4 regions of the Buttiauxella sp. JUb87 genome follow, and region 4 is predicted to be linked to each of the others. Evidence: predicted binding sites of a transcription regulator. Region 4 holds the regulator's gene; each other region holds the start of a gene.

Region 1 (7,906 bases), on a different contig from region 4:
TTCAACCGTCAGTGCCTGCAATTCCACACGAATTGGCAGACGCCCCTGCAATTCAGGGATCAGGTCTGACGGGCTTGCCACCTGGAATGCACCAGATGCAATAAACAGAATGTGGTCAGTTTTGACCATACCGTGTTTAGTAGAAACGGTGCAGCCTTCAACCAGTGGCAGCAAGTCACGCTGAACGCCTTCACGAGAAACATCCGGGCCGGAGCTGTTGCCACCGCGCTTACAGATTTTGTCGATCTCATCGATAAACACGATGCCGTGTTGCTCAACCGCATCAATCGCGTCTTGCTTCAGCTCTTCTGGATTCACAAGCTTCGCAGCTTCTTCTTCAATCAGAAGTTTCATCGCGTCTTTGATTTTCAACTTGCGTGGCTTTTGCTTCTGGCCACCCAGGTTTTGGAACATAGACTGCAACTGGTTGGTCATTTCTTCCATGCCAGGAGGAGCCATGATCTCAACACCCATCGGTGCTGCAGCCAGATCGATTTCAATTTCTTTATCGTCTAACTGGCCTTCACGCAATTTCTTACGGAAAGACTGGCGAGCCGCAGAAGGTTCTTGTGGCGCTTCAGCCTGGCCCCAGTTGTTTTTAGCTGGTGGCAGCAGAACATCAAGGATGCGCTCTTCGGCCATTTCTTCGGCGCGGAATCGGTTCTTTTCAATGGACTGCAAACGCACCATTTTCATCGCAGAATCAGTCAGATCGCGGATGATAGAATCCACTTCTTTACCAACATAACCAACTTCGGTGAATTTGGTGGCTTCAACTTTGATGAACGGCGCGTTGGCGAGTTTCGCCAGACGACGAGCAATTTCGGTTTTACCGACACCGGTTGGGCCGATCATCAGAATGTTTTTTGGCGTAACTTCATGGCGCAGCTCTTCATCAAGCTGCATACGGCGCCAGCGGTTGCGCAGCGCAATCGCCACGGAACGCTTGGCATTGTCCTGGCCAATGATGTGTTTGTTCAGTTCGCTGACAATTTCGCGTGGGGTCATTTCAGACATGGGGATTCCTTACGCCTTAGACGCTAATTCTTCAATAGTATGGAAATGGTTGGTGTAGATGCAGATATCACCGGCGATCCCCAGCGATTTCTCTACGATGTCACGAGCACCCAGTTCGGTGTTATCAAGCAGTGCACGCGCTGCGGCCTGTGCATAAGGGCCACCTGAACCAATCGCAATCAGATCATCTTCTGGCTGGATAACATCACCATTACCGGTAATGATCAGCGAGGCATTTTCATCGGCGACAGCCAATAGCGCTTCGAGCTTGCGCAGCATACGGTCGGTACGCCAGTCTTTTGCCAGTTCAACCGCCGCTTTCACCAGGTGGCCCTGGTGCATTTCTAGCTTGCGCTCAAACAGTTCGAATAGGGTGAAGGCATCCGCCGTGCCGCCAGCAAAACCGGCAATCACTTTGTCGTTATACAAACGACGCACTTTTTTAACGTTGCCTTTCATTACGGTGTTGCCGAGCGTGGCCTGACCATCACCACCGATTACGACATGGCCGTTACGGCGCACACTTACTATTGTTGTCACGAGCAGACCCCTTATTGCATCAGCTGTACCCTTCATAATTCAAGTTGTAGGTGCGTTGGCTTCTTTCAGTCACCCGAATCACTTACTTGAGTAAGCTCATCGGGATTCCTTCTTTTGCCGCCTTCCTTCAACCCGAATTATTTAGGGTAGAAATATGATCCCCAAAATATGTTCGGGGCTGAATGCAATTATAGATGGGGGGGATTTTGGGGGTTTCAACCCCCGGAGCCAAGACGAATACAGTTAGAGTGACCCGCCATCTTCAGACGGTTGATCGTACCATCGGCATTCTCTTTACCTTTGATTGGCCCAATCACCACACGATTCCAGCCATTGTTGGTGGTAATGCGCGAATCAAAACCTTCGAAAGCCAACTGCGCACGGACGGTTTCCGCCTGCTCACTGCCTTTAAAGGAACCACACTGTACCATCCAGCGTTTTTCGTCTTTCGGCTTTTCCTGTGGTGCCGGAGCGGGTTTGACCGCTTCGATCGGTGCTGCCGGTTGAGCCGCTTTGGGTTGTGTCGTTGTTGTCGCTGCACGCTGCTGGGTATGCGGCGGGGTTTGCAACAAATCTTGATACGGCTGCTGCGTTGACGTCGTCGTTCGCGGTTGCTGCTGCACTGGACGTGGCTGCTGCGTTACCGGCTGCGGCTGCACAGCTCTTGGTTGCGGTGCAACTTGTTGAGCGGTGAACTGTTGCTGTTGAATAGCTTTCTGGCGCTGGAGTGTGTGCTGGCGCTGTTCTGGCGTTTGCTCATTCCATGGCACTTCATTCAACTGAGTCGGCTGCTGGCGCATATCCGCCTGCATTTGCTCCAACAACTGGCGCTGCTCGCTGGTGAGCTGATCTTTATTCTGCACTTCGCCACCGGCAGTCGGCTCAGTAGGGCTACGCACACCGGTCTGGCGATTTTCCAGTTCTTTGATGTAACGCCAGCGTTCTTCCGGTTTAGGTGGCAGGCCGTTACCTGTGACTTTGTGTCCAGGCAGGGTTTCGCTTTCATCTTTCTTATGATGAGTAATGAAGTACAGGGCACCAATAAAGGTCACCAGAACGGCGGCCGCAATGGCGACCATTGTCGGCGAGACAGACGGTAGGCTGCGTTGCTTGCTGCGGGTGCTACTTTTCTTACGCCGCGTACCTGCCGATTGCCCGCGGCGTACATAATCTCGTTGTGCCACTATCGATTCGCTATATTTTTTACGTTTATCAGCCCGCCATGTTACTTAATGGACATCCCTTTGACCAGAATCCAGTGTCCTAAAGCGGTTCATTTTCTACTGCCAGGTGCGCTGGTGGTGCCTCGTTCAATGAGCTCACAATCCAGCAAACGCGAACCACTACTCACGGCTTGCCCGTGAAGCTGATCCAATAGCAACAGCATAGCTTCTCGCCCAATATCGAAACGGGGTTGCGCCACAGTGGTGAGAGGTGGGTCACAGAACTGTGACAGAGCGATGTCATCAAAGCCCATGATTGATAAGTCTTCTGGCACGCGCAAGCCACTGCGCTTGGCCTGAGACAATGCGCCCAGCGCCATAACGTCGCTATGACAGAACACAGCGGTTGGTGGATTTGGTAGTGCCAGTAATTTCGATAACGCCGCCGCACCGGCTTCGTAGGTGAAGTCTCCACGTGCGATGTAATGTGGATCGACCACCGTTCCCGTGCGGCGCAATGCCTGCACGTACCCTTGCAAGCGGTAGTGACAAAGCGGCATCTCTTCAGGGCCAGCAATACAGGCAATTTTTTGATGGCCAAGCTGTTGCAGATAATAAACGGCGTTGAATGCGGCCGTCAGGTTATCAATATGAACGGTTGGCAGTTCCAGTTCAGGCGCAAATTCATTCGCCATCACCATCGGCGGTAAATTGCGTTGCTCTTCGATGCTGGCATCAAAAGGAAGGCGCGAGCCGAGCAATAGCATCCCGTCAATCTGCTTGGTGATAATCAGATTGATGAACGTTTTTTCTTGCTGGTTTTGATGAGCGCAATCACCAATTAACACCAAATAGCCTTGTTCCGCCGCCGTCACTTCAATACCGCGAATGATTTCGCTAAAGAAGGGATCGCAGATATCCGGGACAATAACCAGAATGGTGCGTGATTCATTACGCTTTAAATTTCGCCCCAATGAATGGGGTAAGTAACCTACGGCTATAGCCGCTTGTTCCACACGATTACGAGTGCTTTGCGATACTTTATCCGGGTTCATTAAGGCCCTGGACACTGTTGCAGTTGAGACTTTCGCCTGCACTGCAACATCTTTCATGGTTGCATTGGCAACCTGATTCTTCGGCTTCAACTTCTTCTCCTCGCGTGCACTTTACAGGTGCTGACAACGTCCCTGGTGTCTGACCATGCTCACATTCTTAGCAGAAATTGAGACCCGTTGGTTACAGTTATTTCATTAAAAGTGTGATGGTTGTTGAATTTTTCGATCCGCTTCGCATATCCGTAGCGCTTTGTGCTACCCGTCTATCGGGTCAACATCCAGCATCCATTTCACTTTGCGTGATTCAGGTAACGTATTAACCAGTTTCAGCGAATGGCTAACCAGCCGTTGCAGGCGTGCGCGCGAAGGGTGTTGCAGCAGAATTTGCCAGCGGAAACGGCCCCCGCGTTTGGGCTGTAAACAAGGCACTGGCCCCATTATCCACAGTTGGTCATCCCTTAACGGGCTGGATTCCAGCAGATTTCGTAACTGCTGTAAAAACAGGGGGGCCTGATGGTTATTTTGGTCTTCCGCACGGAACATGATGTGGCTGGTAAACGGTGGCAAGAACACCGTCTGGCGCTCTTTCAAAGCCTGGCTGGCGAAATCGTCATAACCTTTGGTGAGCAATGTTTGTAATAAGGGATGCTCTGGATGGTGCGTTTGTAGCAGGACTTCGCCTGGTTTGCCTGCTCGTCCAGCGCGCCCGGAAACCTGAATATAGAGCTGGGCAAAGCGTTCTGCTGCGCGGAAATCAGCGGAAAACAGCGCGCCATCAACATCCAGCAAAGCCACCAACGTCACGTCCGGGAAGTGATGCCCTTTCGCTAACATTTGCGTACCAATTAAAATGCGTGCGCCGCCACGATGAACTTCCGCCAGTTGCTGTTCAAGCGCCCCTTTACGGCTGGTGGTATCGCGGTCGATACGCGAAATCGGCACGCCCGGGAATTCCGGCGCAAGACTGTGCTCAAGTTGCTCCGTCCCCATGCCGACCGGAACCAGATTAGTGGAACCACAACTCGGGCATTGCTGAGGAACCGGTCTTTGGCTGTCGCAATGGTGGCAGCGCAAATGGCGCTGGCCCTGGTGGTAGGTGTAGTAGTGATCGCAACGTGGGCATTCCGCTATCCAGCCGCATTCATGGCACAGCAGGGCGGGTGCAAATCCACGACGGTTAAGGAACAGAATCACTTGGTTATCAGCCTTCAAATGCTGGCCGATTTTCTTGATAAGCGCAGGTGCCAGGCCGGATTTCAGCGGTTGTCCTTTTAAATCCACCACTTGTTGCGTTGCCGGGCGCGCATTACCGGCGCGCTTTGTCAGGCGCAACTGCCGATATTTCCCCAAATGCACGTTGTGCAACGTTTCCAGAGCGGGGGTCGCGGAGCCAAGGATAATGGGAATATCCTCCGCATGTGCGCGATACACCGCTAAATCGCGTGCGTGATAGCGCCAGCCTTCTTGCTGTTTGTAGGAGCTGTCATGTTCTTCATCAATCACGATCACGCCGAGCCGGCAAAACGGCGTAAACAGCGACGAGCGTGTGCCAATCACAATCGCGGCCTCGCCACTGCGCGCTTTTAGCCACACGGCAAGACGTTCGCTGTCGTTAAGCCCGGAGTGCAGAACTTCTACCGGTGCGTTAAAACGCTCACGGAAACGGGCAATAGTTTGTGGCGTTAAGCCAATTTCCGGCACCAGAACCAGCGCCTGCTTGCCTTGTGCCAGCACATTTTCGAGCACGCTGAGATACACTTCCGTTTTGCCTGAACCGGTAATACCCGCCAGAAGCCAGACTGCAAAGCTTTCGGCTGAGCTGTGAATCGCACCGATTGCAGTGGCTTGCTCGGTGTTCAGGCGTAAACGTTCACCTTCGACGGAATAGCTATCGCGCCAGTCTTGCGTTGAAGGCGCGGCACTTTTCAGGCCGCATAAACCTTTAGCGCGCAGCGCTTGTAGCCCTGTTTCGCTGATTTCCAGCTCGCTCACCTGATGCCGCCAGATGATATTTTGTCGAACTGCCGCCAAAGCCTGTTGCTGCTTAGGTGCACGTTTCAGGCTATTAAGATCGGTGGCTTTACCTTCTTCAGTGGCAAACCAGTACCACAACGGCGCGTGGTGTGCGGGTTTCCCCTGGCGCAGCAAAATGGGCAGCGCGTGGAAAAGCACATCGCCAAGCGGATGGTGATAATACTCAGCAGCCCACAGCAGAACGCGCCACAGTGAAACAGGAAACAACGAAGCGCCATCCAGAACTTCAGCAACAGGTTTTAGTTCATTAATCGGCAATTCGCTGTGTTCACTAACGGCGACAACAATCCCGACAGCCTGGCGTTTACCAAACGGCACCATGACGCGACAGCCTGATTCCACCTGCATTCCATCAGGAACGAAATAGTCAAAAGTACGGGCAAGGGGAACCGGCAAAGCGACGTGGGCGACAGGCATGAATGCATCCAGGCTGATAAAAATGACGAGATAGTGTACACTGTGTGTTCCAGAAAATGCGGATCAGTTTGCATCCATTCGCGGGGTTCTGTATGATTCGCCGCCTTTGATGCGCAGTTTTTGGTATCAAAAAACCTAATTTATCAACTTCGCGTGGTGTCTGGCGTTAGGGCTGGAAGAGCGACGCGGCCTTATACAGAGGTTTTCCATGAAAAAGAATATTCACCCGAACTACGCAGAAATTACTGCAAACTGCTCATGTGGTAATTCTATCAAGATTCGCTCTACCGTGGGTCATGATCTGAACCTGGACGTCTGTGGCGAATGCCACCCGTTCTACACTGGCAAGCAGCGTGATGTTGCTACCGGTGGCCGCGTTGACCGCTTCAACAAGCGTTTCAGCGTTCCAGGCGCGAAGAAGTAATTCGCCGACGGTAAGAGAAAGGCGCCTAACGGCGCCTTTTTTGTTATTCCCGTCATCATTCAAGCCGTAGGGGTGTTGGCTGCACTCACTCACCCCAGTCACTTACTTCAGTAAGCTCCCGGGGATTTGCTCCCTTGCCGCCTACCTACGACTCGAATGCTATAGGGAATAAGGATAATTTCTGTAACTAGTATTCCCAGGTCTCTGGATCAATCCCCAACTCGCGCATGATCACCTTCGCTGCTTCAGGAATCTCATCACTACGTTCTTTACGCAGGTCCGCATCGTTTGGCAGCGGTTGGCCAGTAAACGCATGCAGAAATGCTTCACATAGCAGCTCACTGTTGGTTGCGTGACGCAGGTTATTCACCTGGCGACGGGTACGCTCATCGGTGAGGATTTTTAACACCTTCAGAGGAATGGAAACCGTAATTTTCTTTACTTGCTCACTCTTCTTCCCGTGCTCAGCGTAAGGGCTGATATATTCGCCGCTCCATTCAGCCATGAGATACTTAATCCTCTTATCAATATAAATGTGCTTCAATCGGACAACACACGACAGAAGCGATTTTCTGGACGTAGTGTACAGCGTTTATTGATCCGCGGTCTGCGGCGCTATCACCCTAAAGCGTATAATTTTAACGGCTATTGCGCGTTTGCTCAATCTATACGCAAAGAAGTTTAGATGTCCAGATGTATTGACGTCTAACTCGGCAGTGTTTACTCTGGTCTCTGACTTTTATTCGACCAGCAAGGATTCGAGAGCCATGACGCGTAAACAGGCAACTATCGCAGTACGTAGCGGTTTGAACGATGACGAGCAATACGGCTGCGTTGTACCCCCTATCCATCTTTCCAGTACTTATAATTTCACCGGATTTAATGAACCGCGCGCGCATGATTACTCGCGCCGTGGCAATCCTACGCGTGATGTCGTACAGCGTGCGCTGGCCGAACTGGAAGGTGGTGCGGGCGCAGTGCTGACAAATACCGGCATGTCAGCAATCCATCTGGTGACGACTGTTTACCTGAAGCCTGGCGATCTGCTGGTGGCTCCGCATGACTGTTACGGCGGCAGTTATCGTCTGTTTGACAGCCTGGCAAAACGCGGTGCATACCGTGTTTTGTTTGTCGATCAAGGTGATGAAGCTGCTTTAGCGGCAGCACTTAACGAAAACCCAAAACTCGTGCTGGTCGAAAGCCCAAGTAATCCCTTGTTACGAGTGGTAGATATTGCGAAAATCTGCGCCGCCGCG
Region 2 (7,906 bases), on a different contig from region 4:
TCAGGGAAGGCGCGAGTTTGAAGTTGTACAGGTCACCGATACCACCCTGTGAAGCAGGGGTGTTGATCAGGATACGTGCAGTTTTCATTTTGTCGCCGAAGTGCTTAACGCGCTCTGGCTGGTTGTCCTGGTCTGTGTACAGGCAAGAGGTGTGGCCGATGCCGCCCATCTCAACCAGTTTCTCAGCTTTAACAACAGCGTCTTCGAAGCTCTTAGCACGATACATAGCCAGAGTTGGAGACAGTTTTTCGTGAGCGAATGGCTCCGAATCGTCAACAACGCTAACTTCACCAATCAGGATCTTGGTGTCAGCCGGTACAGTGAAGCCTGCCAGTTCAGCAATTTTAGTTGCTGGCTGACCAACGATAGCGGCGTTCAATGCGCCGTTTTTCAGGATGATGTCCTGAACAGCTTTCAGCTCTTTACCCTGCAGCATGTAGCCGCCGTGGGATGCAAAACGTTCGCGCACTGCATTGTATGCAGAGTCAACAACGATAACTGATTGCTCGGAAGCACAGATTACGCCGTTGTCGAAGGTTTTAGACATCAGGATAGAAGCAACAACACGTTTGATGTCGGCAGTTTCGTCAACAACAACAGGGGTGTTACCTGCGCCAACACCGATTGCTGGTTTACCGGAGCTATATGCTGCTTTAACCATGCCTGGACCACCGGTTGCCAGAATCATGTTGATATCTGGGTGGTGCATCAGAGCGTTAGACAGTTCGACAGATGGCTGGTCAATCCAACCAATCAGATCTTTAGGTGCACCAGCAGCGATAGCAGCTTGCAGAACGATGTCTGCGGCTTTATTGGTCGCGTCTTTTGCACGTGGGTGTGGAGAGAAGATGATCGCGTTACGAGTCTTCAGGCTGATCAGAGATTTAAAGATAGCCGTTGAAGTTGGGTTAGTCGTTGGCACGATACCGCAGATGATACCGATTGGCTCAGCGATAGTGATAGTCCCGAAGGTGTGGTCTTCATCCAACACACCGCAGGTTTTCTCATCTTTATAGGCGTTGTAGATATACTCAGAAGCAAAGTGGTTTTTGATCACTTTATCTTCAACAATACCCATGCCAGATTCGGCAACGGCTAGTTTCGCGAGAGGGATTCGAGCATCAGCGGCAGCCAGAGCGGCGGCGCGGAAGATTTTATCAACTTGCTCTTGAGTAAAGTTGGCATATTCACGCTGGGCTTTCTTGACGCGCTCTACAAGTGCGTTAAGTTCAGCGACATTAGTTACAGCCATAATGCTCTCCTGATAATGTTTAAACTCTTTTAGTAAATGAGCTGCTCGAGTCGACAGTATAGTCAGCGGGCAACAGCTTGCGTAGAAGAGGGCCACGACTATCCAAAAACTTCCCAAAACATCTTGCTGATTTACTAAAAGAGCCTTATCGAAAAAACCTATTCATGGTCTGAATCATACGCTCTTCAGATGTTTCCAAGAGTACTCACTTCTGAGTAGGTTTTTTGTGACTTGCATCACATTATCCTAAGGCTGACTCCATTCAGCATGACAGATTCAGGTTATTGATAAGTCTTTAAAATTCTTGTCACAGCAAAGCTAAAACAAACTACCATATTTTCAACAAGTGAGTAACAATATTGTTTAATATCGCAATTGCGCATAAAAGTAGTTATCTATGCTGCGAAAGGGCGTAGCGCCAGAACTGGTTTTCCATTACATTACCGCGGCCTTTGCTACGTTCATTTGCGGAGTTTTTAGTGGCTCAATCCTTATTTGATTTGCCAACCTATTTTAAGTTCTTTATTGGCCTGTTCGCGCTGGTAAACCCAGTTGGGATCATTCCCGTGTTTATCAGCATGACCAGCTACCAAACCGCGTTGGCGAGGAATAAAACAAACCTTACCGCCAACCTGTCAGTAGCGATTATTTTATGGACGTCGTTGTTCCTCGGTGACGGTATCCTCCAATTATTCGGCATATCAATTGATTCCTTCCGAATTGCCGGCGGCATTCTGGTGGTGACCATTGCGATGTCGATGATCAGCGGTAAACTGGGTGAAGATAAACAGAACAAACAAGAAAAATCAGAAAGTGCTATTCGCGAAAGCGTAGGCGTCGTTCCGTTAGCTCTTCCATTAATGGCAGGTCCTGGTGCAATCAGTTCGACTATTGTCTGGGGCACGCGATACCACAGCTGGAATTATTTAATCGGTTTTACGATTGCCATTGCGCTCTTTGCTTTTTGCTGTTGGTTAGTTTTCCGTCTAGCTCCTTTGCTAGTGCGCCTGTTAGGGCAAACGGGGATTAACGTTATTACCCGTATAATGGGTCTGTTATTGATGGCTCTGGGTATTGAATTTATTGTGACTGGTCTGAAAACCATTTTCCCAGGATTATTAAGTTAGTTCTGCTGAAAGCTACATATGAAAAAGCAGAATAACCATTCTGCTTTTTTTTGTTAAATTCCCACCAACTGATTTGAATCATAAGCGCTGCTGTTCTTTTCACTAGAAAACCATTCATAAGAAAATGCTTTGGAAACCGTATATTAGCGGCCCCGGCATTTGTCCGTTGTACATAAAGTTAACAATCAAATCGTTATTTAACTAACCCTACACAATGATGCTTGCTGCGGCTTTATTGAGATGATATTAGTTAATCAAGCTGTCTTGCAGATGAATGTGCTAAAAAATAACCAATTGTTAATTTTATGTGAACGCCAGTGTGTTGTGTTCATGTTGCAACAGAACAAACCAGATTAACACTGCAATTTCTTTATTTTTTAGCGTGTTAACTCGACGAAATGCATTGATGCAGCATCTTTCCAGACGACGTTCTGGATAGATAAAAGAGAAATGGTTAACAAATTTGCAAATTGTATTGGCGGGAATTAGGTGCTTTTGATACTTTCCGGACAACACAATTATCTGAAAAATGTTTCATTTACAGATGACTCATCAAAATCAACCTCAGTACAGGGTAGGTTGATTAAGAATCGACGGAGCAGGGTGCCATAAAGAGCATCCCCCAAATAAAGTCGGTGATAGCAAGTAAGACAAAAAATAAAGCCTGGCAGTTGCATAACGCTCTTGCACTGTAAAGGAACCCCTGAGGGGAAGAGGCTGGCTTTCGGGTCGGTAATTATAATGAGTGGAGTATCAACACAATGTCCATCATCACAAAAAAAAGTCTGGTAGCAGCAAGCATTTTATCCGCGCTAATCGTAGGCAATGTGGCCATGGCGGCCGAAGTTCCTGCCGGTGTTCAACTGTCAGAAAAGCAAACGTTGATTCGCAATAACGGTGCTGAACCACAGTCTTTGGACCCAAACAAAATTGAAGGTGTTCCTGAGTCAAACGTGAGCCGTGACCTGTTTGAAGGCTTACTGATTACCTCTCCAAAAGACGGCCACCCAATTCCGGGCGTGGCAGAGTCCTGGGATAATAAAGATTTTAAAGTCTGGACCTTCCATCTGCGTAAAGATGCGAAATGGTCTAACGGCGAGCCAGTCACGGCACAAGATTTCGTCTATAGCTGGCAGCGTCTGGTTGATCCAAATACTGCTTCCCCATACGCAAGCTACCCGCAATACGGCCATATCGTAAACGTTGATGCCATCATCGACGGCAAAATGAAACCAAGTGAACTGGGCGTAAAAGCCATTGACGACCACACGCTGGAAGTCACTCTGAGCGAGCCTGTTCCTTACTTCTACAAACTTCTGGTTAACCCGGCGATGTCCCCGGTGAATAAAGCGGCCATTGAGAAGTTTGGTGAGAAGTGGACCCAACCTGCCAACATCGTGAGCAACGGTGCTTACAAACTGAAGGACTGGGTGGTTAACGAACGTATCGTGATGGAGCGTAATACCAATTATTGGGATAACGCGAAAACTGTTATTTCACAAATTACTTATCTGCCAATCTCTTCTGAAGTCACGGATGTTAACCGCTACCGCAGCGGCGAGATTGACATGACATATAACAACCTGCCAATCGAACTGTTCCAGAAGCTGAAAAAAGAAATTCCAGCTGAAGTACACGTTGACCCGTACCTGTGTACTTATTACTACGAAATCAACAACCAGAAAGCTCCGTTTAACGATGTGCGCGTCCGTACCGCTCTGAAACTGGGCCTGGATCGTGACATCATCGTTAATAAAGTGAAGGCGCAGGGCGATCTGCCAGCTTACGGCTACACGCCTCCTTATGCTGACGGTGCAAAACTGACTAAGCCTGAGTGGTTCTCATGGACTCAGGAAAAACGTAATGAAGAAGCTAAGAAATTGCTGGCTGAAGCGGGCTACACCAAAGACAAACCGCTGACCTTCGACCTGCTGTACAACACTTCCGATCTGCACAAGAAACTGGCCATCGCTGCCGCTTCTATCTGGCAGAAAAACCTCGGTGTGAACGTTAAGCTGGTAAACCAGGAGTGGAAAACCTTCCTTGATACTCGTCACCAGGGCAACTACAACGTTGCACGTGCAGGCTGGTGTGCGGATTACAACGAACCGACTTCCTTCCTGAACACCATGTTGTCTGGCAGCTCAATGAACACCGCGCATTATAAGAGCCCGGCCTTTGACGCCATCATGGCGGAATCGCTGAAAGCAACAGATGAAGCACAACGTGCCGCCGCGTACGATAAAGCGGAACAGCAGTTGGGCAAAGATTCTGCAATCGTTCCGGTTTATTACTACGTGAACGCCCGTCTGGTGAAACCATGGGTAGGCGGTTATACCGGCAAAGACCCGATGGATAATATCTATACTAAAGATATGTATATCATCAAACATTAATGGCAATTCGTGGGGTAAGTTTTACCCTTCATACTTCACGCTGCAGGTGCGTTAACTGCGCTCATTCACCCCAGTCACATAGTTTGTCTATGTTCCTGGGGATTCATGAGTTTGTTGCCTTCCTGCACCGTGAATTATTTAGGGTAAAAAGGGTAGGACTTACCCCATCGTGTCTTATTTAATCGCATGCTAAAGGCACAGCCAGAAGGTACGGGCAATGTTGAAATTTATTCTACGTCGTTGTCTGGAAGCAATTCCGACACTCTTTATTCTTATAACTATTTCATTCTTCATGATGCGTCTTGCGCCGGGTAGTCCATTCACCAGCGAACGCGCGCTTCCGCCAGAAGTGATGGCGAACATCGAAGCTAAATATCATTTAAACGATCCAATCACGACACAGTATTTCAGTTATTTGAAACAACTGGCACACGGTGATTTTGGCCCGTCATTTAAATACAAAGATTATTCAGTAAACGATTTGGTCGCCTCAAGCTTCCCTGTCTCGGCAAAATTAGGTGCTGCTGCATTTATCTTTGCGCTTGTTTTAGGTGTTTTAGCGGGGGTCATCGCCGCACTGAATCAAAATACCAAATGGGATTACGCCGTAATGGGGGTGGCCATGACGGGGGTTGTTATCCCGAGTTTCGTGGTGGCGCCATTACTGGTTCTGATATTTGCGATAACACTTAAGTGGCTGCCCGGAGGCGGGTGGAACGGCGGTGCCATTCAATACATGATCCTGCCGATGGTTGCACTTTCATTAGCTTATATTGCAAGTATCGCGCGTATCACTCGTGGCTCAATGATTGAAGTGCTGCACTCTAACTTCATCCGTACAGCTCGCGCTAAAGGTTTGCCAATGCGTCGCATTATTTTGCGCCACGCGTTGAAACCGGCTCTGTTACCCGTACTGTCATATTTGGGCCCAGCTTTTGTCGGTATTATCACCGGCTCGATGGTGATTGAAACCATTTACGGGTTACCGGGTATTGGCCAGTTGTTCGTAAACGGAGCGTTGAACCGTGACTACTCACTGGTTCTGAGCCTCACCATTCTGGTAGGCGCGCTGACGATTCTCTTTAACGCGATTGTTGACGTGCTGTACGCCGTTATCGATCCAAAAATCCGTTACTGACACTGGAGTTCGCCATGATGTTGAGTAAGAAAAACAGCGAGGCGCTGGAAAACTTCAGTGAAAAACTAGAAGTAGAAGGCCGTAGCCTTTGGCAAGATGCCCGTCGCCGTTTTATGCATAACCGTGCCGCGGTTGCCAGTTTGATTGTTCTGGCGATTATCGCGCTGTTCGTGGCCTTTGCGCCGATGCTGTCGCAGTTTAGCTACTTTGATACCGACTGGGGAATGATGTCGGCAGCACCAGATATGGAATCCGGGCACTACTTTGGCACAGACTCCTCCGGTCGAGATCTGTTAGTTCGCGTGGCAATCGGCGGGCGTATTTCTCTGATGGTGGGTGTCGCTGCGGCGCTGGTCGCGGTAGTCGTTGGCACATTATACGGCTCGCTCGCGGGTTATCTGGGCGGTAAAACCGACTCAGTGATGATGCGCTTGCTGGAAATCCTCAACTCCTTCCCATTCATGTTCTTCGTGATTTTGCTGGTGACCTTCTTTGGGCAAAACATCCTGCTGATTTTTGTGGCAATCGGGATGGTTTCCTGGCTGGATATGGCGCGTATCGTCCGTGGCCAAACTCTAAGCCTGAAACGTAAAGAGTTCATCGAAGCAGCCCAGGTTGGCGGTGTCTCTACCGTTAACATCGTTGTTCGTCACATTGTGCCAAACGTACTTGGCGTGGTGGTGGTTTACGCCTCGCTGCTGGTGCCAAGCATGATCCTGTTCGAGTCTTTCCTGAGCTTCCTGGGTCTGGGTACACAAGAGCCATTAAGTAGCTGGGGTGCATTGCTGAGCGATGGTGCCAACTCCATGGAAGTGTCCCCATGGTTGCTGATGTTCCCGGCAGGCTTCCTGGTTATCACTCTGTTCTGTTTCAACTTTATCGGCGATGGCCTGCGTGATGCCCTCGACCCGAAAGATCGTTAAGGAGTGCCGCGATGAGCACAATTGAAAATTCTGCGGTGGTGACTCCACTGAGCCAGACTTCTACGCTGTTAGACGTAAAAGATCTGCGCGTCACCTTTGGTACTCCAGATGGTGACGTTACGGCGGTAAACGATCTGAATTTCAGCCTGCGCGCCGGTGAAACACTGGGTATCGTAGGTGAATCCGGTTCCGGTAAATCGCAAACAGCATTTGCGTTGATGGGCTTGCTGGCGGCGAATGGCCGTATTGGCGGGTCGGCTAAATTCAACGGTAAAGAGATCCTGAATCTGCCAGAGAACCAACTCAACCGCCTGCGTGCAGAGCAGATTTCCATGATCTTCCAGGACCCAATGACCTCACTGAACCCTTACATGCGTGTAGGTGAGCAGTTGATGGAAGTGCTGATGCTGCACAAGAAATTGGGCAAAGCCGAAGCCTTTGAAGAATCTGTTCGTATGCTTGATGCGGTAAAAATGCCCGAAGCGCGTAAGCGTATGCGCATGTTCCCGCATGAGTTTTCCGGTGGTATGCGTCAACGTGTGATGATTGCGATGGCACTGCTGTGCCGTCCAAAACTGCTGATTGCCGACGAACCGACCACTGCGCTGGACGTCACCGTTCAGGCGCAAATCATGACGCTGCTTAACGATCTCAAACGTGAGTTCAATACTGCGATCATCATGATTACCCACGATCTTGGCGTAGTCGCCGGGATCTGTGACAAAGTGCTGGTGATGTATGCAGGTCGTACTATGGAATATGGCCAGGCGCGCGACGTGTTCTACAACCCGGTTCATCCTTACTCCATCGGCCTGCTCAACGCGGTTCCACGTCTTGATGCTGAAGGCGAATCTTTGCTGACCATTCCTGGCAATCCACCAAACCTGTTACGTCTGCCGAAAGGTTGCCCGTTCCAGCCACGTTGCCCACACGCTATGGAAATCTGCAACACGGCTCCGCCGCTGGAACAATTTGGTGAAGGCCGCTTACGCGCTTGCTTTAAGCCAGTGGAGGAGTTGGTATGAACGCCGTGACACAAGATAAAAAAGTCCTGCTGGAAATTGCAGACC
Region 3 (7,906 bases), on a different contig from region 4:
AGTATTCAGAGTTTTTGCTCTAAATAATTCGAGTTGCAGATAGGCGGCAAGAGAGCGAATCCCCAGGAGCTTACTAAAGTAAGTGACTGGGGTTCGCGAGTGCAGCCAACAACCCTGCAGCTTGAAGTATGACGAGTAAAATTAAATTGCCCAACCGCCGGCATAGAATGCGACTAAGGCGATTGCGATAGCCACGGTACCGATGTTCAGCTTGCGCCATTCACCAGAAACAACGCGGCCAATGACCAGCGATGCAAAGCCAATCATGATGCCGGTAACGATGTTACAGGTCAGCACGATGAATACCGCAGTGATCAGGCCAGCCATGGCATCAACGAAATCAGCGAAGTCGATTTTTGCCACGTTGCTCAGCATCAGCAGACCCACATACATCAGCGCCGGAGCGGTGGCGTAAGCAGGAACCAGATAAGAGAGCGGAGAAAGGAACAGAATCAGCAGGAACAGCACGCCGACGGTGATGGCTGTCAGACCGGTTTTACCGCCCGCCGCAGTACCTGCCGCAGACTCGATGTAAACGGCCGCTGGCGCTGCACCCACCAGGCCTGAGAACACGGAGCTCAGGGAGTCGGTAGTCAGTGCTTTACCGCCATCAATGATTTGACCGTCTTTATCCAGCAGATTTGCCTGGCCCGCGACAGCACGGATGGTGCCGGTTGCATCGAATACCGCCGTCATCACCAACGCCAGAACGCTCGGTAACACCACTGGATTCAGCGCGCCCATAATATCCAGGCTACCAATCAGTGAATTGCCCGCTTCATCTTTCAGCGATGGCATCGCGAAGATGCCAGAGAAATGCACGGTTGGATCGAAAATCAGGCCAAAAATAGAAATACCGATGATGGTCAGCAGAATGCCGCCAGGGACTTTCAGCTTTTCCAGACCGATGATGACCGCCAGGCCAATCAAAGACATGATGACCGGGAAGCTGGCGAAATGGCCCAGTGCAACGGGCAAGCCATCCAGCGGGTTTTTGATAACCAGGCCGACTCCGTTTGCTGCAATCAGCAGCAGGAACAAGCCGATACCAATACCCGTGCCATGCGCAACACCCATCGGTAAGTTACGCAAAATCCAGCTACGAATGCCGGTTGCAGAGATGATGGTGAACAGCACACCCATCAGGAAAACGGCACCCAGAGCAACAGGCACACTGATGTGTTGACCTAATACCAGGCTAAATGCGGTAAAGGCAGTCAGTGAAATAGCGCAACCAATGGCCAGCGGCAGGTTTGCCCACAGGCCCATCACCAAAGAGCCAACACCGGCGACCAGGCAAGTTGCCACAAAGACCGCCGCAGGAGGGAAACCTGCTTTACCGAGCATGCCCGGCACGACGATCACGGAGTACACCATCGCGAGGAAAGTGGTTAAACCCGCCACCACTTCCTGACGAACGGTACTGCCACGTGCAGATATTTTGAACCAGGCATCGAGACCGCCGGTTGCACGCGGAGAATGATTAGACATAGTGAAAAATCCCCTGAGATTTTTATGATTACGTTGGTATGCGTGGTTGGCAGACCGCTGCCAATTAAACGTTCAAATTCTTAAAGAATACGAATTGATCCCTGTGCTGCGTTTGCGACAAAAAAGGGGCGTCACAAAAAAAGCAAACGTTTAACTCCGCGCATACAAACTGAGCGTCAAAATTAAGGCAAACGATTATCCGGCCTTCTTACATGGATTTTCAACCGAACTTTGCCGCTTTTTGCGGAAAAAAGCGTTAGCAGGCGAAATTATCGCCACCTCATGCGCAAACGTTATCGTCAATGCGCAATTTAGCAACAATGATGCAAGATACTGGTTATATATTTTCCTGACTCATAGGATTTTTCGATAGAAGGAATTAAGGGATTTCGAACGGCCCACCTTGCTGAATTGCTCTCTGCCAGGCAGGGCGCATTTGCACTTTACTGTGCCAATTCTGGAGATTCGGTAAATCGTTGATGCCGCCGCGAGAGAGCAACGCGATAACCGGGAAACTCATCTGTATATCTGCCGCACTAAACGCCTGGCCTGCAAACCACGGATTTTTTTGTAGCGAATCTTCGAGATAACGCGCATGGGTCATAATCTGTTTATTCAGATAGGCCTTTTGCACACCTTGCCCCAGTAGATTACCAACCGGACGCAGTAACCACGGAACAGGCTCTTTTCCCAGGCTGCCGAAAACCAGTTTCATCATTAGCAATGGCATTAACGATCCTTCGGCGTAATGCAGCCAAAAGCGATAACGCAGTTTTTCCTGGCTGGAAATCGGTTTGAAGCGGCTTTCTAAATCGTAGGTTTCTTGCAGATATTCAATGATTGCCCCTGACTCGGCGAGAATATTGCCGTTATCTTCCACCACTGGCGACTTCCCTAACGGGTGCACAGATTTTAATGACTCAGGTGCCAGCATGGTCGGTTCGCGCTGATAGCGAACAATCTGGTACGGCACTTGCAGTTCTTCAAGCATCCATAAAATACGCTGCGAGCGGGAGTTATTGAGGTGATGGACGATAAGCATGAGTCAACCTTCTGTTTAACAAGATGAGTTAACTATAGGTAAATGAGCAAAAAGTGAAGTATTAGAACTGTACAAAAAAGATGCAAATCACCTTGAAACCTGGCCGAAGGGATCTACAATTAAGTTGTCAGCGCAATCCGGAACCTCCTGAGAATGTGTGATTGAGGGACGCTGATGTCGGGGGAAACCCTCCTTGCGAAAAGCGGGATAGATCGAAAGACAAAGACCGGGAACAAACTAAAGCGCCGAAGTTGGGCGCTTTAGTTTTGCCTGCCATTCCATCGCTTCACGCCAGTGTTAATCCTCAAGAAGACGCGCGCCCGTCCCCTGCTCACCGAGTTTATCGCCAGGATTGCGCAATGGACAATCGGCACCCGATAAACAGCCGCAACCGATGCAGCCATCCAGTTCATCCCGCAATGCGGTTAATGTATGAATGCGCCGCTCCAGCTCTTCACGCCATTGTGACGACATCTTTTTCCAGTCGTTTTTATTAATTTTATGCCCATCAGGCAGCACACCAAATTCTTCACCAATCGTCGCCAGTGGAATACCTATGCGCTGGGCAATCTTAATAATCGCCACGTTTCGCAGCACATCACGCGTGTAGCGCCGTTGGTTGCCGCTATTTCGTACGCTTTTGATTAACCCTTTGCTCTCATAGAAGTGCAACGCAGACACGGCGACGCCGCTACGCTTCGCCACTTCTCCCGGACTCAGTAATGATTTAAAGCGCGGTGATTTCTTTTCCATTTTGCTCTTTACCTCAAGTTAACTTGAGGAATTATACTCGCTGCCAACAAATCCGGCTATGGGGATGGTTTATGGCACACCAGGATATTATTCAAACATTGACTGAATGGATTGACGATCACATTGATCAGCCGCTGAGCATTGACGCTGTGGCAAAAAAATCTGGTTATTCAAAATGGTATCTACAAAGGATGTTCCGTACCGTGAAACGCCAGACGTTGGGTGAATACATTCGTCAGCGCCGACTACTGATGGCGGCGAAAGAGTTACGCAACACTCAGCGCCCGATTTTCGATATCGCGATGGATTACGGTTACGTGTCTCAGCAGACTTTTTCACGCGTTTTCCGCCGTGAGTTTGACCGCACACCAACCGACTATCGCCATCACGCCTGACGCTGTCAGCTAAATATTTGTACCTGAGTTCATCGAAAAAACGGAACAGAAAATGTGCTGCGCAAGTGGCTATTAAAAGAACGATTGTGATATAGTTCACAAATCCTGTGAAACAGGAATTCTCTTACATTTTCGTTCCGAGGCACAGATTCATGGCGGCAATCACAACCAGCGTTTTGCTAATGCGCTGGCCTTTAGTCAGTGCGGTTTTGATGTTTTTAGCCAGCACGTTGAATATTCAATTTCGCAAATCTGATTACGCGTTTTTAGCCGCGATCAGCAGTGGCCTGGGCATCGCGGCTTCATTGTGGTTTGCGACCGGTTTATTGGGCCTGACATTGGCCGACTTCCCGGTTATCTGGGAATCGTTTAAAGACATTATGATTGAGATCTCAAGCCACACCCCACCTGAATGGCCGATGGTGATGACCTGATCAAATTGAGGGGGCAAAAGCCCCCTCAAGTTCATATTGACCACTGCAATCAAACTGTTTTACTGCTTCGACAACCCATCAAACCAGCTTTTCCATTCCGGCACCGCTGTCGCAAACGTACCACGATGATCGGTTTCCCCAGTGGAAATGGCCTTCACCATCGAGTCACCCTTCTGCACTGCATAAGTCATTGCCATACGCGCATCGTCTACCGGAACGGCTTCATCCGCGTCGCCATAATAATTGCGCACCGCAGAACGGTAATCCCATTTGTAGGCTTCGGTCTGACTGAGCAATTTCCCGAAAGCTGACGCTTTTAAAGCCTGAGGATCGTACATTTCAGGGCGAAGCAGGATATGCAGATCCGTCGGGATCGCACCGGTGTACGGCGTGCGGTCGTAAGCTGCTTTTGACATCGTATAGTACTTATCGGCAATCACGGATCGCGCTAAGTCAGGCGAATCGTAATAGTTTTCGAAGGAGAAGGCGGCAAGGATGAAAATGCTATTCAGCCAGACCGCAGGATGCGCTTGCGGTGTGTAGAGTGCACCACTCACCAGCGCATATAAATCCAGCGGCGCGCTAGCTGTCGCAGTGGCATCGACCTTCACACCCATAACATCAAGTTTTTGCAGCAATGACATCGAAACAAAGCCGCCTTGCGACCAGCCTGCAAGAAAGAGTTTATTGGTCGAAATATTCTTCTGCTTCAGTACGTTCCGGCTGGCCATTAGCATGTCATAAGTCGCCTGCTGATGGCTGGCTTTCACCATGTACCCTTCAGGCTCTGTCGACGTGCCAAGCCCAAAGTAATCCGCACCAATCAACACATAACCCTGGCCTGCGAACTGAGCAATCATTAGCTGAGTTTCCGGGGATTGGTCAGGGAATGATGGCACTTGTTGACGCCCGTAGACCGTGCCGTGCTGGTAGGAAACCATCGGTAATGTATGTGTTGTTGCCGCGTTATCCGGTATCGCCAGCAAACCTGATGCTACGGTTGGTTTATTTCCCATGTTGGGAATCACTGAAGCGTAAGTGACTCGGTACAGATTGACGGCATTGCGTGCCGGTGTGTAGATGGTATGAACACCGAACTGCTGAGGCGTATCGGTTTTCAGGATACGATTCAAACGATCGACATCCCAGCGTTCCAGAAATTCGATTTTTGTTTGTACCGCTGGCGGTGAAGTCTGAGCAGTGGTTTTTGATGGAGTTTCACTTCCACCACACGCGGTCAGTAATAGCGTAACAATACTGGCGAACAGCCAGGAAACAACAACTGGCATGCGGACGGGTCGAGACATAACGGATTATTTCCCTGTTTAAATTAAGCGGCCCGCGTGAATAGTTGTCATCACGGGAGGGTTTACCGAATTATTGATTTGGTTTGCTGCCCAGGCTTTTGGGTATTCGTACAGGCGAAAATCGGTGCGCAGATTTTACTCTTTTTGCCGCTTCGTCTGAGTGACGGGAATCCAGGTATTAGGATTTATCTGACATCATTAGAAATGTATTAATGGGTTTTTGAAGTTATTAAATCTAATAACTGTTGATAACGTATTCATCTATAAATAAAAAAACCCCGAAAAGATCGGGGTTTGATAACAGGTTTCTTAACGATGATTTCTAAAATTAATTTTAGAAAGGAATGTCGTCGTCGAAGTCCATTGGTGGTTCATTGTTAGATGGTGCTGGTGCGCTCTGCTGCGGACGAGATTGCGCGCCGCCGCTGAACTGGTTGCCACCCTGCTGCGGTTGCTGAGGCTGACCCCAACCACCTTGCTGCTGACCTGGGTTACCGCCACCTGCTGGAGCACCGCCTGCTGCACGGCCACCCAGCATTTGCATGGTGCCGCCAACGTTAACCACGATTTCGGTGGTGTATTTTTCAACGCCTGCCTGGTCAGTCCATTTACGCGTCTGCAATGCACCTTCGATATAAACCTGGGAGCCTTTACGCAGGTATTCACCCGCGACTTCTGCCAGTTTGCCAAACAGCACTACGCGGTGCCATTCAGTCTTTTCTTTGGTTTCGCCGGTTTGCTTATCGCGCCAGGACTCTGACGTGGCCAGAGTAATGTTGGCAACTGCGCCACCATTTGGCATGTAGCGTACTTCCGGGTCTTGACCCAGATTCCCGACGAGAATCACCTTGTTTACGCCTCTGCTGGCCATGGTCGTGTCTCCTGAAACGTTTAATAAGTAGTGTAAACCCTCGATTCTACCACGCCACCCCTAATCTTTATAGCTGCGGGATGCATTCCAGAATGTCTTCGGGGTATACATTGTTGCATTAAAACACTGGATATTCATTCAGGTTTTATTGTGTCATAATTAGCCGTTTGTGATCGTCGGCGGCCTCCAGTGCGGCCTGGCAAAAAGCGTTTAAACCGGGAAAGGTGAATGGATAAGATCGAAGTTCGGGGCGCCCGCACCCACAATCTCAAAAATATTAACCTCGTTATTCCACGCGACAAGCTGATTGTTGTGACTGGGCTTTCGGGTTCTGGCAAATCCTCACTGGCTTTCGACACCTTATACGCCGAGGGGCAGCGTCGTTACGTTGAGTCCCTTTCCGCCTATGCGCGTCAGTTCCTGTCATTGATGGAAAAGCCGGATGTCGACCACATTGAAGGTTTGTCGCCGGCGATTTCTATCGAGCAGAAATCCACTTCGCACAACCCGCGTTCAACCGTCGGCACCATCACTGAAATTCATGACTACTTGCGCCTGTTGTATGCGCGTGTCGGTGAACCGCGTTGCCCAGACCACAATGTCACGCTGGCAGCACAAACGGTCAGCCAGATGGTCGATAACGTTTTAGCGCAGCCGGAAGGTAAGCGCCTGATGTTGCTTGCGCCGATTATTAAAGACAGAAAAGGCGAGCACACCAAGACGCTGGAAAACCTGGCAAGCCAGGGTTATATCCGCGCGAGGATCGACGGCGAAGTGTGTGATCTCTCCGATCCGCCAAAGCTGGAATTACAGAAAAAACATACCATTGAAGTGGTGGTTGACCGTTTCAAGGTGCGTGAGGATTTAGCACAGCGCCTGGCTGAGTCGTTTGAGACTGCGCTGGATTTGTCCGGTGGGTCTGCGGTTGTCGCCGATATGGACGATGAAAAAGCCGAAGAGTTGCTGTTCTCTGCCAACTTTGCCTGCCCGATTTGCGGCTACAGCATGCGCGAGCTGGAACCACGTCTGTTCTCGTTCAACAATCCGGCCGGTGCCTGCCCAACCTGTGACGGGCTTGGCGTACAGCAGTATTTCGACCCGGAACGCGTGGTGCAAAACGGTGAACTTTCGCTGGCTGGCGGTGCAATTCGCGGCTGGGATCGCCGTAACTTCTATTACTTCACCATGATGCGTTCACTGGCAGAGCATTATAAGTTTGATGTCGAAACGCCATGGAACGAACTGAGCGCCAGCGTGAAAAACGTGGTGCTCAATGGCTCCGGCAAAGAGAGCATTGAATTCAAATATATAAACGACCGTGGTGATACCTCGGTGCGCCGCCATCCGTTTGAAGGCGTGCTGCATAATATGGAACGTCGCTATAAAGAAACCGAATCTTCCGCGGTGCGTGAAGAACTGGCGAAATTTATCAGCAACCGTTCATGCGCAAGCTGTGAAGGTACGCGTCTGCGCCGTGAAGCACGCCATGTGTTTGTTGAAAACACGCCGCTGCCAACTATCTCTGATATGAGCATTGGTCATGCGATGGAGTTCTTCCACAACATGAAGCTCAGTGGGCAACGTGCGCAAATCGCTGAAAAAATCTTGAAAGA
Region 4 (7,906 bases):
CTCCTGTGCCTGGAAGAGTGGCGCAATATCAATAAGTTCAACGCCTTGTTGCGCAGCCTCTGCGGGCGCAATGGATGTCGTCGTGTAGATTTTGTCGATCCCCTGATTCAGAAGATGTGCCACTCCTTTTGAAAAAAGACCGTGCGTCACATACAAACCGACACTCCGTGCGCCAGCCTTGCGCAGCACTTCGGCTGACCCTATAAATGTTCCTCCTGCGTCGCAAAGATCGTCGGCAATCAGCACGTCTTTCCCTGCCACATCGCCTGCAACTAATGCAAAACCGGTTAGCACGCCGCTTGCCACATCGCGCTGCTTGGTCAGGATACCGAAGGTGCTCGCCCCAGTAGCCTGAGCCACCAGATGGATTTTTTTCAATGCGCCCGCGTCCGGGGCAATCAGCATTAACCGCCCTTCGCGTAATGCGCTAACCAGAGCGTTGCTCCCCTGTAGACAGACTTCCTGCGGGATAGCCACCAGATTATTAATGGCAGCAGCGGCAGCTTCGCTGTGAGGGTCAAGGACAAACACTTTGTCGAAACCGAGGGTATTGAGCTGCATGGCAAACACTTTAAGCGCAAAACTATCTCCGGCTTGCATATGCCGATCCTGTCGGGCATAAGGCAGCCAGGGAAGTTCAAGGTGGCTGAAACGCACATCGCAAGCATGGCGAATCGCCTCCACCAACTGCGCCAACAGCATAAAATCATCCATGTTTTTCATTGCGCAGGCGCGAATCCGCATCAACTCTACACGTTTAGGTAACGTGCCCTGCACCTTCAACCAGACCGCACCATCAGGAAACACACCGCTGTTAATTTCCGGGGTGATGCCATCCAGAGAAACCTCAAGTTTTATCGCCATAATGTCGTGTCCTTCCTCTTTATTTCGATTATTGTCCTTGTGACACATTTAATATTGTCCATAAGACAATATTAAGCAAGCACTATTTTTTGCCGATCCTGGTTGATAAAGGTTGTCAGTGGCGATGGACATCCGTAAATTTGTCCTAACGACAGTTTTAAGCGTACATATCGTTATGCGTTCTGAAGAAAGATACCTGAAAGATTATGATGCCTCGCGCTTCGCCTCTCCGATTGTCACTGTCGATAACGTATTGTTTTCGCTGGATAACAATGAACTAAGCGTATTATTGGTTAAACGAGCTAATCACCCTTACCAGGGGGCCTGGGGGCTGCCCGGTGGTTTTATTGATATGACCCTGGATGAGTCCACGCGTGATACCGCCTTACGCAAACTGGTTGAAAAAACGGGCGTCATTCCCCCGTGGCTCGAACAACTGGAAACCTTCTCTGGCAAGTATCGTGATCCACGCGGCTGGAGCCTGACGACGGCCTGGTTCGCCCTGATCGCCAGAACCGATTGCCAGCCACATATTGAAAGCGTCAGCGATGCGAAATGGTTACCGACTCACCAACTGACGCAGCAGACTCTGGCCTTCGATCACGGTGAGATTATTACCCATGCGTTAAACCGGCTACGGCAAAAAACGCGCTATTCACTATTGCCGGTCTATTGCCTGGCAGAAGAGTTCACGCTCACGCAATTGCAGGAAGCGACAGAAATTATTCTCGGGCAGGCGATACAGCGCAAAAGCCTGATTCGCCGCTTTGAGGCGTCAGGCATGTTTGAAGATACAGGGAAAAGTAAGGCGACTGGGGCGCGTAAAGCGCGGCTTTATCGGAGAAAAGAAGGAGTGGATATCCATCTTTTCTCACGTAACTTGCTCAATGATACTGCCGAATAGCGGCATCAATGCCAAATCAGCAACACACATGCCGCAGTCAGCAATCCCATAAAGACATTAAAGATTGTCCAGGCACGGCGGCTACGAAGTAGCTTGCCAATCATGCTGCCAAACGCAATCCAGATGATGCCAGCAACGATGTTGACCAGTGCGATACCGATGCTGATTAACACCACAGAGTGCAGGTACTGAGCACCCGCAAGGCTAAAACTTGCGACTGCACCTAGCGCCATCAACCACGCTTTCGGGTTGATAACCTGTAATAAACCGCCCTGCCAGAATGGGATAGGTGACGGAGGCGGCGCATCGGTTTCCAGCGTTTCATAAGTCGCAGTGCCGATTTTCCATGCCAGCCATAACAGGTAAGCACTCCCGGCAATCTTCAGGATGAGGTGCAAAGCAGGATACAATAGGATTAAGCTACCGACGCCAAAAGCCACCAGCAACAAAATGCACTGCATCCCCAACATGATACCTATCATCAAAGGGAGGGTTCGCATAAAGCCGTAGTTGGCGCCGGAAGAAGTCAGCAACATATTGTTTGGGCCGGGTGTAATCGCCGCGACCCACAAAAAACCAAGCATTGAGAAGAAAAGCGTTTCCATGAAATGGGTGATCCGCACCCGGTAAGTTAATTAGCAAACTAAATGAAACTAACAGTGTGATATGGCCACGACAAGTCCCGCAGCATTGAATTTTAATCACGTAGACGATGAACAATTTCGTCCGTTAAAGGGTGTCAGTAATCCGCACCTGCAAACCATGCTCCCACGCTTAATTCGCCGCCGCCTCAATTTCAAACCTCACTGGCAGCGTCTGGATATGCCGGATGGGGATTTTGTTGATCTTGCATGGAGTGAAGACCCACGCCAGGCAACGCATAAACCACGGTTAGTCGTTTTTCATGGTCTTGAAGGAAGCCTGCACAGCCCGTATGCACATGGGTTAATTGATGCCGCGCGTAAGCAAGGCTGGTTGGGTGTGGTGATGCACTTCCGTGGCTGTAGCGGCGTGCCGAATCGCATGAAACGCATCTATCACTCCGGCGAAACCGAAGATGGCAGCTATTTCCTCAACTGGCTCTCTACACGTTACGGTAAAGCCCCCACGGCGGCGGTCGGGTTTTCTCTCGGCGGTAACATGCTCGCCTGTTTAATGGCAAAACAAGGCGCAGATTGTACGCTACAGGCAGGTGTAGTGGTTTCTGCCCCGCTGATGCTGGAGCATTGCAGCAAGCATATCGAGAAAGGTTTCTCACGCGTTTACCAACATTATCTGTTAAATCTGCTGAAGAAAAATGCGGCACGTAAGCTCAGAAGCTATCCAGGCACACTCCCGGTAGATATGCGCCAGCTTAAAGGAGTGCGTCGTCTGCGTGAGTTTGACGATTTGATCACCTCGAAGATTCATGGCTTTGCAGATGCTATCGACTACTATCGTCAATGCAGCGCCATGCCGTTGCTGCCGCAAATCAAAACGCCGACGTTAATCATTCACGCTAAAGATGACCCGTTTATGGATCACCATGTGATCCCCGACACAGCGATACTGCCTGCCAATATTGAGTATCAACTGACGCGCTATGGTGGGCATGTTGGATTTGTTGGTGGCACGCTACGGCGTCCGGAAATGTGGCTTGAGCAACGCATCCCGCAGTGGTTGTCTAAATTTTTGGACCCGTCATTATGATGATTCCCTGGCAAGATCTCCCCCCCGAAACGCTTGATAATCTGATTGAATCCTTTGTATTACGTGAAGGTACCGATTATGGTGAACAAGAGCGTTCGCTGGAGCAAAAAGTGGCCGATGTTAAGCGCCAGCTACAAAGTGGCGAGGCTGTGCTGGTATGGTCGGAGCTTCACGAAACGGTGAATATCATGGCTCGCGGGCAGCTTCGCGGCTAAGCGTTTATTCTATACTGCATAGTAAAACCACACTCACCCCAGCCCTATCCCTGAGGGAGAAGGGGAAGAACCAAAGCGAAATCCGGACAGTCTCCTCTCCAGGGGGAGAGGGTTAGGGTGAGGGCCAGCCCTTACGAACACACACTTGTGATTACCCATGGAGTTGTTGCCTTATGTCAGCCAAACATCCGGTTATTGCCGTAACAGGTTCCAGCGGCGCGGGAACGACCACCACCAGCCTTGCCTTCCGCAAAATATTCCAGCAACTCAACCTGCGCGCTGCCGAAGTTGAAGGTGACAGCTTCCATCGTTTCACGCGTCCTGAAATGGATATGGCTATTCGTAAAGCACGCGACTTAGGCCGCCATATCAGTTACTTCGGTCCGGAAGCGAATGACTTCGGCCTGCTGGAACAAACGTTTATCGAGTACGGAAAAACCGGGCAAGGTAAATCGCGTAAGTATCTTCATACCTATGACGAAGCCGTCCCCTGGAACCAAATTCCTGGGACGTTTACACCATGGCAATCGCTGCCTGAACCGACCGATGTGTTGTTCTATGAAGGATTGCATGGTGGAGTCGTCACCCCACAGCACGATGTGGCGAATGCCGTCGACTTGCTGGTTGGCGTAGTGCCGATTGTCAACCTGGAATGGATTCAAAAACTGGTGCGTGATACCAGCGAACGTGGGCATTCCCGGGAAGCGGTGATGGATTCAGTGGTGCGCTCAATGGACGACTACATCAATTACATCACGCCACAATTTTCACGCACGCACATTAACTTCCAGCGTGTCCCGACTGTAGATACCTCTAACCCGTTTGCTGCACGCGGAATTCCATCGCTGGATGAAAGTTTTGTGGTGATTCATTTTCGCGGGCTGGATGACATCGATTTCCCGTACTTGCTCGCCATGTTGCAAGGCTCATTCATTTCCCACATCAATACAATAGTGGTACCGGGCGGCAAAATGGGGCTGGCGATGGAGTTGATCATGACGCCGTTAGTGAAGCGTCTGGCAGAAGGACGAAATATCAATATTCAGGGCGGCGAGTAACCGCCCTGTTTTGCACACTAGCCTTCAATGACTTCGTAGCTGTGCGTGATATTTACGGCTTTTTCCAGCATCAGTGCAACAGAGCAATACTTCTCAGCAGATAAATCAACCGCGCGGGAAACCGCGTTATCTTTTAGCTCTTTGCCTGTCACGATGAAATGCAGATTGATGTGAGTAAAAAGACGAGGAGCTTCTTCGCGACGCTCAGAGGTCAATTTCACTTCGCAGTCAGTGACGTCGTAGCGGCCTTTTTGCAAAATAGAAACCACGTCGATTGCACTGCAACCCCCGGCAGCCATCAGTACCATTTCCATCGGGCTCGGTGCTTTATCGCCAGAATTACCGTCCATCAGAATCTGGTGTCCTGAAGCGGATTCACCAAGGAAAGTTAACCCTTCAACCCATTTCACACGTGCCTGCATGTTGCTTCTCCCATTGAAAAAATTACCTTCCAGAGTACGCGGATGCAGCAAAACTGGCAACGGAAGGCGACCTACGTCATGCTGAAACGAGACAATAGGAGACACCTGCCAAAAGCTATGCTAAAACAATCCGGATGCTACATTGATACATTGACGTAATGCATAGATGCAAAGGACGTCACTAATTACAGGCAGCAAGAATGACTTGCATGCCATCTCCCCAAAGTGGGGAATATTCTAATACTTGCAACGCCAGACAGGATGTTTAGCGTCCTGTCGTTGGTAGCCAGTTATAAACAGAGGATAACCGCGCATGGTGCTTGGCAAACCGCAAACAGACCCGACTCTCGAATGGTTCTTGTCCCATTGCCACATTCATAAGTATCCATCGAAGAGCACACTGATCCACCAGGGTGAAAAAGCAGAGACGCTGTATTACATCGTCAAGGGCTCTGTAGCTGTTCTGATCAAAGATGAAGAGGGCAAGGAAATGATCCTCTCCTATCTGAATCAGGGCGACTTTATTGGTGAGTTAGGGCTGTTCGAAGAAGGCCAGGAACGTAGTGCCTGGGTCCGTGCTAAATCTGCCTGTGAAGTGGCTGAAATTTCCTATAAAAAATTCCGCCAGCTGATCCAGGTAAACCCAGACATTCTGATGCGTCTTTCTTCCCAGATGGCTCGTCGTCTGCAAGTCACTTCTGAGAAAGTCGGTAACCTGGCATTCCTCGATGTGACTGGTCGTATCGCGCAGACACTGTTGAACCTGGCAAAACAGCCTGATGCAATGACTCACCCAGACGGTATGCAGATTAAAATTACCCGTCAGGAAATTGGTCAGATCGTCGGTTGTTCTCGTGAAACTGTCGGTCGTATCTTGAAAATGCTGGAAGATCAGAACCTGATCTCCGCTCACGGCAAAACGATCGTCGTTTACGGCACTCGTTAATTTCCGTTTCAAAAAAGGCGTGTTGCTTTATGGACACGCCTTTTTTTGTCTTTAAAATCCAAACACCTGCAACACAAAGTATGACAAGCATATGTGGAGAAGATTAATCTATCACCCTGAAGTTAACTATGCACTGCGGCAAACGCTGGTGCTGTGCCTTCCTGTGGGGATCGGTTTACTACTGGGGAATTTGCAGTTAGGTCTGCTTTTCTCGTTAGTGCCCGCTTGTTGCAACATTGCTGGTCTGGATACACCCCATAAGCGTTTTTTTAAACGCCTGATTGTTGGCGGCACTCTTTTTGCGACCAGCAGTTTAATCATGCAGCTTTTGCTGCTCTACACCGCGGTCCCATTGCCCATCATTCTTATGGTGATGGCGCTCTTGTTGGGCGTCACCGCTGAAATCAGCGCCCTGCACGCACGTTTGCTTCCGGCATCGCTGATTGCGGCCATCTTTACGCTAAGCATGGCCGGCAATATGCCTATCTGGAAGCCGATGGTGTTATATGTCTCCGGCACGATTTGGTACGGAGTCTTTAACTGGTTTTGGTTCTGGATGTGGCGTGAGCAGCCGCTGCGCGAAACGTTAAGCCTGCTCTATCGCCAATTGGCGGAGTACTGTGAAGCCAAATACGGCATGCTGACACAACATGCTGATCCCGAAACAGCGCTGCCTCCACTGCTGGCTCGCCAGCAAAAAGCCGTAGACCTGATCACCATCTGCTACCAACAGCTGCATATGCTGTCGGCAAATCAGCAGAACGGTTACAAACATTTGTTACGCTCTTTTCAGATAGCGTTAGATTTGCAAGAGCACATCTCCGTCAGTTTGCACCAGCCTGCCGAGGTGCAAAAACTTGTCGCGAAAAGCCATGCAGAAGCGGTTATTCGCTGGAATGCGCAGACCATTGCGGCACGCTTGCGCGTGTTGGCCGATGACATTCTCTACCATCGTTACCCACAGCGTTTTACGATGGAGAAACAAATTGAAGCCCTCGAGAAAATTGCTCGCCAGAATCCGGACAACCCGGTTGGGCAGTTTTGTCATTATCACTTCAGCCGTATCGCCCGCGTGCTGCGCATCCAACGCCCTCTGTACGCCCGTGATTTAATGGAAGACCGGCAGCGCCGTTTACCGCTGTGGGCAGCACTGAAAAGCTATTTGTCGTTGAAATCTGCCGCCCTGCGCAACGCCGCCCGACTAGGCGTAATGCTAACCATCGCCAGTCTTTTCGGGGCATTTTTACATCTGCCGAAACCCTACTGGATTTTAATGACGGTGATGTTCGTTACGCAAAACGGCTACGGCGCCACGCGGGTACGCATTCTGCACCGTTCGGCAGGGACCATTGCTGGCCTGGCGATTGCGGGTATCGCCCTGCACTTTCACTTCCCACAAAGCATTGCCCTGGCCGCGATGCTGGTCATTACGCTGGTCAGCTATTTGTTTATTCGCCAGAGCTATGGCTGGGCGACGATTGGTTTTACCGTGACGGCGGTATATACCCTGCAACTGCTCACACTCAGCGCCGAGCAATTTATCGTCCCGCGCTTGATTGATACTCTGCTCGGCTGTTTGATTGCCTTCGGCGGCATGGTTTGGCTGTGGCCGCAGTGGCAAAGCGGTTTGTTGCGCCAGAACGCCCACGACGCGCTTGAAAAAGACCAGGACGCGATTCGCCTGATTCTGAGCAACGATCCCGAACCCACGCCGCTAGCCTGGCAACGAATGAAGGTCAATCAAGCCCATAATGCGCTGTTTAACTCACTGAATCAGGCGATGCAGGAACCCGGTTTTAACTCGCATT

What was found. The regulator CRP, encoded in region 4, controls carbon source genes, mostly activating them, when cyclic AMP is high. The targets are predictions, from matches to a motif close to ATGTGANNNNNNTCACAT.
Region 1: cytR (DNA-binding transcriptional regulator CytR) is a predicted target of CRP. The motif match lies at 3,913-3,930, and genes of this name have one in related genera.
Region 2: EC843_RS00010 (YchE family NAAT transporter) is a predicted target of CRP. The motif match lies at 1,477-1,494, and genes of this name have one in related genera.
Region 3: EC843_RS21550 (YjcB family protein) is a predicted target of CRP. The motif match lies at 3,766-3,783, and genes of this name have one in related genera.

Annotation. Positions count from the first base shown of each region.
Region 1 is NZ_SNVY01000011.1:24,940-32,845, reverse strand. It holds gene hslU (HslU--HslV peptidase ATPase subunit) at 1-1,017, opposite strand, end outside; gene hslV (ATP-dependent protease subunit HslV) at 1,027-1,557, opposite strand; gene ftsN (cell division protein FtsN) at 1,773-2,741, opposite strand; gene cytR (DNA-binding transcriptional regulator CytR) at 2,831-3,865, opposite strand; gene priA (primosomal protein N') at 4,031-6,226, opposite strand; gene rpmE (50S ribosomal protein L31) at 6,435-6,650, shown strand; gene metJ (met regulon transcriptional regulator MetJ) at 6,838-7,155, opposite strand; gene metB (cystathionine gamma-synthase) at 7,418-7,906, shown strand, end outside.
Region 2 is NZ_SNVY01000001.1:1,581-9,486, forward strand. It holds gene adhE (bifunctional acetaldehyde-CoA/alcohol dehydrogenase) at 1-1,252, opposite strand, end outside; gene EC843_RS00010 (YchE family NAAT transporter) at 1,732-2,379, shown strand; gene oppA (oligopeptide ABC transporter substrate-binding protein OppA) at 3,141-4,775, shown strand; gene oppB (oligopeptide ABC transporter permease OppB) at 4,993-5,913, shown strand; gene oppC (oligopeptide ABC transporter permease OppC) at 5,928-6,836, shown strand; gene EC843_RS00030 (ABC transporter ATP-binding protein) at 6,848-7,861, shown strand; gene oppF (murein tripeptide/oligopeptide ABC transporter ATP binding protein OppF) at 7,858-7,906, shown strand, end outside.
Region 3 is NZ_SNVY01000010.1:66,320-74,225, forward strand. It holds gene EC843_RS21530 (NCS2 family permease) at 142-1,491, opposite strand; gene EC843_RS21535 (glutathione S-transferase) at 1,871-2,533, opposite strand; gene soxR (redox-sensitive transcriptional activator SoxR) at 2,831-3,286, opposite strand; gene soxS (superoxide response transcriptional regulator SoxS) at 3,358-3,681, shown strand; gene EC843_RS21550 (YjcB family protein) at 3,834-4,115, shown strand; gene EC843_RS21555 (prolyl oligopeptidase family serine peptidase) at 4,175-5,422, opposite strand; gene ssb1 (single-stranded DNA-binding protein SSB1) at 5,757-6,293, opposite strand; gene uvrA (excinuclease ABC subunit UvrA) at 6,522-7,906, shown strand, end outside.
Region 4 is NZ_SNVY01000002.1:41,239-49,144, forward strand. It holds gene prs (ribose-phosphate diphosphokinase) at 1-864, opposite strand, end outside; gene EC843_RS08595 (NUDIX domain-containing protein) at 1,040-1,768, shown strand; gene EC843_RS08600 (LysE family translocator) at 1,774-2,373, opposite strand; gene EC843_RS08605 (hydrolase) at 2,435-3,457, shown strand; gene EC843_RS08610 (YheU family protein) at 3,454-3,672, shown strand; gene EC843_RS08615 (phosphoribulokinase) at 3,846-4,730, shown strand; gene EC843_RS08620 (OsmC family protein) at 4,748-5,152, opposite strand; gene crp (cAMP-activated global transcriptional regulator CRP) at 5,466-6,098, shown strand; gene EC843_RS08630 (YccS/YhfK family putative transporter) at 6,190-7,906, shown strand, end outside.